One region of the Bradyrhizobium sp. BR 10261 genome, then DNA from elsewhere that is predicted to be linked to it. Evidence: predicted binding sites of a transcription regulator. Region 1 holds the regulator's gene; the other holds the start of a gene.

Region 1 (3,251 bases):
TCTCGCAACCGGCGACGAGCTGGTGATGCCGGGCTCGACACCCGGCCCCGGCCAGATCGTCTATTCCAATGGCTACGCCCTGCACGCCCTCGCCCGCAGCGAGGGTGCCGACACCATCGATCTCGGCGTCGCCGCCGACACGCTTGCCGCCACGACCTCGGGCATCCGCCGCGCCCGCGAATCCGGCGCCGACATCCTGATCACGACCGGCGGAGCGTCTGTCGGTGACCACGATCTGGTGCAGCAGGCGCTTCGGCACGAAGGTATCTCGATGGCGTTCTGGAAGATCGCGATGCGGCCGGGCAAGCCGATGATGAACGGGCAGCTCGGGCCGATGCGCGTCATCGGCCTGCCCGGCAATCCCGTGTCATCCTACGTCTGCGGCTTCCTGTTTCTGGTGCCGCTGATTCGCGCGCTGTCGGGCCGCTCAATGATTCATCATCGCCGCGAACGCGCCGTGCTCGGTCGCGACCTCGGGGCCAATGACCAGCGCGAGGATTATCTGCGTGCGCGTCTGGAGACGCGGGACGACGGCACGCTCGTCGCTCTTCCCGTCAACCACCAGGATTCCTCACTGTTGGCGAATCTCGCTGCGGCACAGGCACTTCTCGTGCGCGCGCCGTTCGCAGCGAAGGCCGCTTCCGGCACGCCTTGCGAGGTCTTGCGACTGCCGGAGTGAGCGCGCCGACGCAACTGTTCCGCGAACTTTGTCGCGTTCACGGTAAATTAAGCAGTTGCGGAACATGTATCGAACATATAGGGTCCGTTCATGATTTGTTTCGAGCATGTAGCGGCTTACTGCTGAATTCAGCGTCTCGGAATCGAGCGACATCGTCAGGGGGATTTTGGTCGAGATGTTAACGCGCAAACAATACGAGCTCCTGCGGTTCATCAGCGAGCGATTGAAGGAAAGCGGCGTGCCGCCCTCCTTCGACGAGATGAAGGATGCGCTCGACCTGCGCTCCAAGTCGGGCATCCATCGCCTGATCACCGCGCTTGAGGAGCGCGGCTTCATCCGCCGCCTGCCCAACCGGGCCCGCGCCATCGAAGTGATCAAGCTGCCTGAACTCCAGGCGGCTGCCGGCAGCCGTCGCGGCTTCACGCCGAGCGTCATCGAGGGCAATCTCGGCAAGGTGCGCACGATGTCGAGCCCGCCCGTCGATGAGGGCGAACGCCCTGTCGCAGTTCCCGTGATGGGCCGGATCGCGGCCGGTACGCCGATCGAGGCCTTGCAGACGCGCAGCCACACCATCAGCGTCCCGCCCGACATGCTCGGCGCGGGCGAGCACTACGCGCTCGAAGTCCGCGGTGATTCCATGGTCGATGCCGGCATTCTCGACGGCGACATGGCGCTGATCCAGCGCAACGAGAGCTGCGACACCGGCGATATCGTGGTGGCCCTGATCGACGACGAGGAAGCCACGCTCAAGCGTTTCCGCCGCCGCGGCGCCTCGATCGCGCTCGAGCCGGCAAACGCCGCCTACGAGGTCCGGATTCTGCCGCCCAACCGGGTCAAGATCCAGGGCAAGCTGATCGGGCTGTACCGCAAATACTGAACGCGGCGCACGCCGCCACCTGGCAAGCGCGCCCTCAAGGTTGAAGCGGACGATTGTCCGCTCCGGCTGGATAGTTTTTCTGGTTTTCTCCAGATTATCCGGCCACCTCTCCCGCGCTACATCCCCGGCACGCCATGACGAAGCACGCATCGCTTCGCAGGCCTTGCGAGACCGAGGAGACCGCCATGCGTAAGATCATTCTGAGTACCGTCGCGATGGCGCTGATCGCAATATCAGCGTCGCAAACCTTCGCTGCGCAGCCGCAGCATCACGTTCGCAGGTCGCCACAGGCGACGAACGAACAATTCCGCAATGCCCGCAACGCCGTCGGGCAACAGGCGCAGCCGGCCTGGCCTTATTCGGGTTGGTCGGCACCGGCTGGGCGCTAACGAAGAAGCTCTCGGAATGCACGGAAGCAGCCTTTGTTCCTCGGACATCTGAAAAAGAAATTGTGATGGCAGCCTGCAGACTCAAGCCGCAGATTTGCCCCCAACATGGCATATGATCGCAGGCTTCCACTCTGATAGAGGCCTGCGCCTCAGAAGAGGCGCGGGTGCTCTATCGCTGATGAGGAGCACCCGATGTGTGACTATAGCTTGCATGCCGTCGCGACGCGTCCCGCAGAAGTCGGCGAGACGATCGTCACGACAACCTTCCGCGGCACCTCGACGCGCGGCTTCGCCTCCGAAGCCGACATGTCGGTCGCGGTCTGCCTGCTGCCGGGAACGGAGCTCGCCTTCGCCGACAACGTCCGCTACGACAACAGGTGGATCTGGACGCGCACTATCAATTCGCGCGTCGGCAAGTTCGGCAAGGTCGATCCGCACATTCCCGATCGTCATCACGACGCGATCGAATTCCCCGATGGCAAATACGTGCTGGTGACCCAGCTCGTCGAAGGCCAGCGCGCAACCGTGCTGCAACTGCCGGTGACCCAGCCGCTCGGTGAGCGCGAGCACAAGCCGCAAGTTGCCGCCGACAGACAGCCGACACCTCCGGTCCTGCCGATCGGTTGAACCGGCCTAATTTGGGCATGATCTCCGCGCAAACGCGTTTTCGCGTTTGTCGCGCCGGAGGACCGCTACAGACTTTTCCGGATCATGCCTCAATCCTCGGCCTGAAGATCGGCCTCGGACGGTGTTGCGTCCTTGGCGCGCGGAGCTGCGGACCGCGGCATGAGGGTCCCTTCGAAATCTCCATCGCCGGCCGCCGCCGGCGACCAGGGGCGGTTTGCGCCTCTCGCCCTCGCCGCCGCAATGGCAAAGCCATCGCCGCGACGTGTCAGCGCTAGCGCGCCCTGGCTCGCCAGACGCGGCCGATCGATCACCATCCCGGTGCAATCCGGCGGCGCAGGCTTTGCCGTCACCACCAGGGCCGCGCGACTGCAATCATCAGCCAGCGCGTCGATGCGGAGCGCCAGCGCGACCATGTGGCCGTCGGCAAGCGGCGTCACGCAGCCGGCATCGTCGCACGACACGCCGTCGCCGAGCGAGCTGCTCGCCGCATCGCGTGGATCAGCGTCCGCTGCAAGCCACTCCTTCAGCAGGAAATTGTCCTTCTTCGCCCTGATCAGGTGCAGCTGACCGTCCCTGGCGCGCACCGCGACGTTCTGACCGTCACCGGCAATCAGAATATCGGGTTGCCGGACGGAAAGACTCCAGACGGTCGCCGCCATCAGCACGAATGCTCCCGACC
Region 2 (3,251 bases), on a different contig from region 1:
CGCCGGGCCGCGGCACCTCGACGGCAAAGCTGCGGAAGTCGGGCAGCTTCAGCTCCTTCTTGAGCAGCCCGCCATTGGCGTGCGGGTTGGCGCCCATGCGTCTGTTACCTTGGGGCGCGAGGGCCTGAAGCTCGGGAATGAGCGCGCCGCTCGCGTCGAACAGCTGGTCCGGCTCGTAGCTGCGCATCCAGTCTTCGAGAATCTTCAAGTGAGCGGGGTTCTCGCGGCAGTTCGCGACGGGCACCTGATGCGCGCGCCAAAAGCCTTCGACCTTTTTCCCGTCAACCTCCTTCGGGCCGGTCCAGCCCTTCGGGCTGCGCAGCACGATCATCGGCCAGCGTGGCCGCTCCACGCTCGCACGCCCGTCGCGGGCGTGCTGCTGGATCGAGCGGATGCTGGCGATCGCGACGTCGAGCGCATCGGCCATCACCCGGTGCATCAGTTTGGGATCGTCGCCTGCGACGAACAGCGGTTCATGGCCGAACCCGCGGAACAGATCGCGGATCTCGCTGTCGGGCATCCGGCCGAGCACTGTTGGACCCGCGATCTTGTAGCCGTTGAGGTGCAGGATCGGCAGCACGGCGCCATCATGTGCGGGATTGAGGAACTTGTTGGAATGCCAGGACGCTGCCAGTGGGCCGGTCTCGGCCTCACCGTCGCCGACGACGCAGGCAACGATCAGGTCAGGATTGTCGAAGGCAGCGCCATAGGCGTGCACCAGCGCGTAGCCGAGCTCGCCGCCTTCGTGGATCGAGCCCGGCGTTTCCGGCGCGGCATGGCTAGGGATGCCGCCGGGGAAGGAGAATTGCCTGAACAGTTTTCGCAGTCCGTCCGCATCGCGCGGGATGTCAGGATAGACCTCGCTGTAGCTGCCTTCGAGATAAGTGTTCGCCACCATGCCCGGGCCGCCATGGCCGGGACCGCAGACATAGAGCACGCTCAGGTCCAGCGCGCGGATGACGCGGTTGAGGTGCGCATAGATGAAGTTCAGCCCCGGCGTCGTGCCCCAATGGCCGAGCAGGCGCGGCTTGATGTGCTCGGGCCGGAGCGGCTCGCGCAGCAGCGGGTTATCCAACAGGTAGATTTGCCCGACGGAGAGATAGTTGGCCGCACGCCAGTAGCGATCGAGGAGATCGAGGTCGCTGCTTGCAGCGGACTGATGTTGTTGAAATGTCATGATCATGCCGACCTTCGCCCGGGATCGTCATCAACCGGGTTCCGGCGAGATCGATCCTTCCGCCGCATCAAACGGGATCGAGGTCACGCGGTGTTGCGTGAGGTCAAGGGACCGCGCGCGAAGTTTGGGCAGCCTACTGTGCATGGGGTTGTTTTCCCGTTTTCGATTCTTGTTCTTGATTTGTTCCTTTGGCGTGCTATCTTGAATGCATGAGTCCAGCTTCTTCTTCTGCTCTCAAGCACCCGCCGGTCACGGCGCCCTCCGAGCCGGCGGGTGCGCCTTCTGACTTTCCTGAACTGGCGGTCGCCATCGACCGCCAGCGCAGGCGGGGGCGGGGCGCCCAGTCCAACGCCAGTGGCCGCTATGAGGCCGAGGCGCGCGTCGCCTTCGACGATGGCTGGCAGAGCCTGGACGATCTGCCGCCGTTCAAGACCATTGTCGGCGTCGACACCTCGCGCAAGGTGATCACCCGCAACGACTCGCCCGACATCGGCTTCGACCGTTCAATCAATCCCTATCGCGGCTGCGAGCATGGCTGCGTCTATTGCTTCGCGCGGCCGACGCACGCCTATCTCGGCCTGTCGCCGGGGCTCGACTTCGAGTCAAAGCTGTTCGCCAAGCCCGAGGCGCCTGTTCTGCTCGAGAAGGAGCTCGCGGCCGCAGGCTACGAGCCGCGGATGATCGCGATCGGCACCAACACCGATCCCTACCAGCCGATCGAGCGCGAGCGCAAAATCATGCGCGGCATTCTGGAGGTGCTGGAGCGCACCGGCCATCCCGTCGGCATCGTCACCAAGTCAGCGCTGGTCGTGCGCGACATCGACATTCTCGCCCGCATGGCCAAGCGCAACCTTGCCAAGGTCGCGATCTCGGTGACCTCGCTCGACCCGAAGCTCGCACGGACCATGGAGCCGCGCGCCTCGACGCCGCCGAAGCGGCTGGAGGCGCTGAAGCAGCTCTCGGAGGCCGGCATCCCCACCACGGTGATGGTCGCGCCCGTGATCCCCGCCCTGAACGATTCCGAGATCGAGCGCATCCTCGACGCCGCGGCGCATGCCGGTGTCAAGGAAGCCTCCTACGTTTTGCTGCGGCTGCCGCTGGAGGTGCGCGATCTCTTCCGCGAATGGCTGATGGCGAATTATCCGGACCGCTATCGCCACGTCTTCACCCTGATCCGCGACATGCGCGGCGGCCGCGACTACGATTCGAAATGGGGCGAGCGGATGAAGGGCACAGGCCCGATGGCCTGGACCATCGGCCGCCGCTTCGAGATCGCCTGCGACCGGCTTGGGCTGAACAAGCGCCGCTCGAAGCTGACGACGGATCATTTTACCAAGCCGAAGCAGAACGGCGAGCAGCTCAGCCTGTTCTGAGGCGGAAGGGGCGGCGCTGAATAACGGGAATTGCGCGGAGTTCCCGGTTGCGCCGGCGAGCCGGCTTGCGCACGATCCCGGCCATGATTCGGGACAAGTCCGCCAAGAAGCCAGTCAAGGATGCGCCAGAAAAGGCCCCTGAGAAGAAGGCTGCGCCTGTCAAGGCAAGTTTCCGCCGCGAGCGCGCGCTGATCAAGCGGGGCATCTGGCCGGTCGCGGGCTGCGACGAGGCCGGCCGCGGGCCGCTCGCCGGCCCCGTGGTCGCGGCTGCGGTGATCCTGGATCCTGATCGCATCCCGCGCGGCATCGACGATTCCAAGCGCCTGACGGCGGAAGAGCGCGAAAAATTGTTCGACAGGATCTGCGCCACCGCGCAGGTCTCCGTCGCCGTCGCTTCGCCCGCGCGGATCGACCGCGACAACATTCTGCGCGCCTCGCTGTGGGCGCTGAAGCGCGCGGTGGTCGCGTTGCCCGAGGCTCCGAAGCTCGTCTTCGTCGACGGCCGTGATCGCCTCGACACGGCTTGCGACTGCGAAGCGGTGATCGGCGGTGACGGCATCGTGCTCTCGATTGCGGCGGCCTCCATCGTCGCCAAGGTGACCCGCGACCGGCTGATGTGCGCGCTGGCGCAGGATTGCCCCGGCTACGGCTTCGAGCAGCACAAGGGCTATGCCGTGCCCGAGCATCTCGACGCGCTCGAC

The links. The regulator LexA, encoded in region 1, represses DNA repair genes until DNA is damaged. The targets are predictions, from matches to a motif close to TGTTCNNNNTGTGTTCNG.
Region 2: the regulator LexA is predicted to act here: its motif matches at 1,348-1,365, upstream of HYH07_RS00015 (PA0069 family radical SAM protein).

Annotation. Positions count from the first base shown of each region.
Region 1 is NZ_JACOFQ010000031.1:74,246-77,496, forward strand. It holds gene glp (gephyrin-like molybdotransferase Glp) at 1-679, shown strand, start outside; gene lexA (transcriptional repressor LexA) at 855-1,556, shown strand; gene HYH07_RS29340 (hypothetical protein) at 1,742-1,945, shown strand; gene HYH07_RS29345 (hypothetical protein) at 2,138-2,572, shown strand; gene HYH07_RS29350 (ComEC/Rec2 family competence protein) at 2,662-3,251, opposite strand, start outside.
Region 2 is NZ_JACOFQ010000001.1:2,734-5,984, forward strand. It holds gene HYH07_RS00010 (phosphoketolase) at 1-1,177, opposite strand, end outside; gene HYH07_RS00015 (PA0069 family radical SAM protein) at 1,387-2,550, shown strand; gene HYH07_RS00020 (ribonuclease HII) at 2,634-3,251, shown strand, end outside.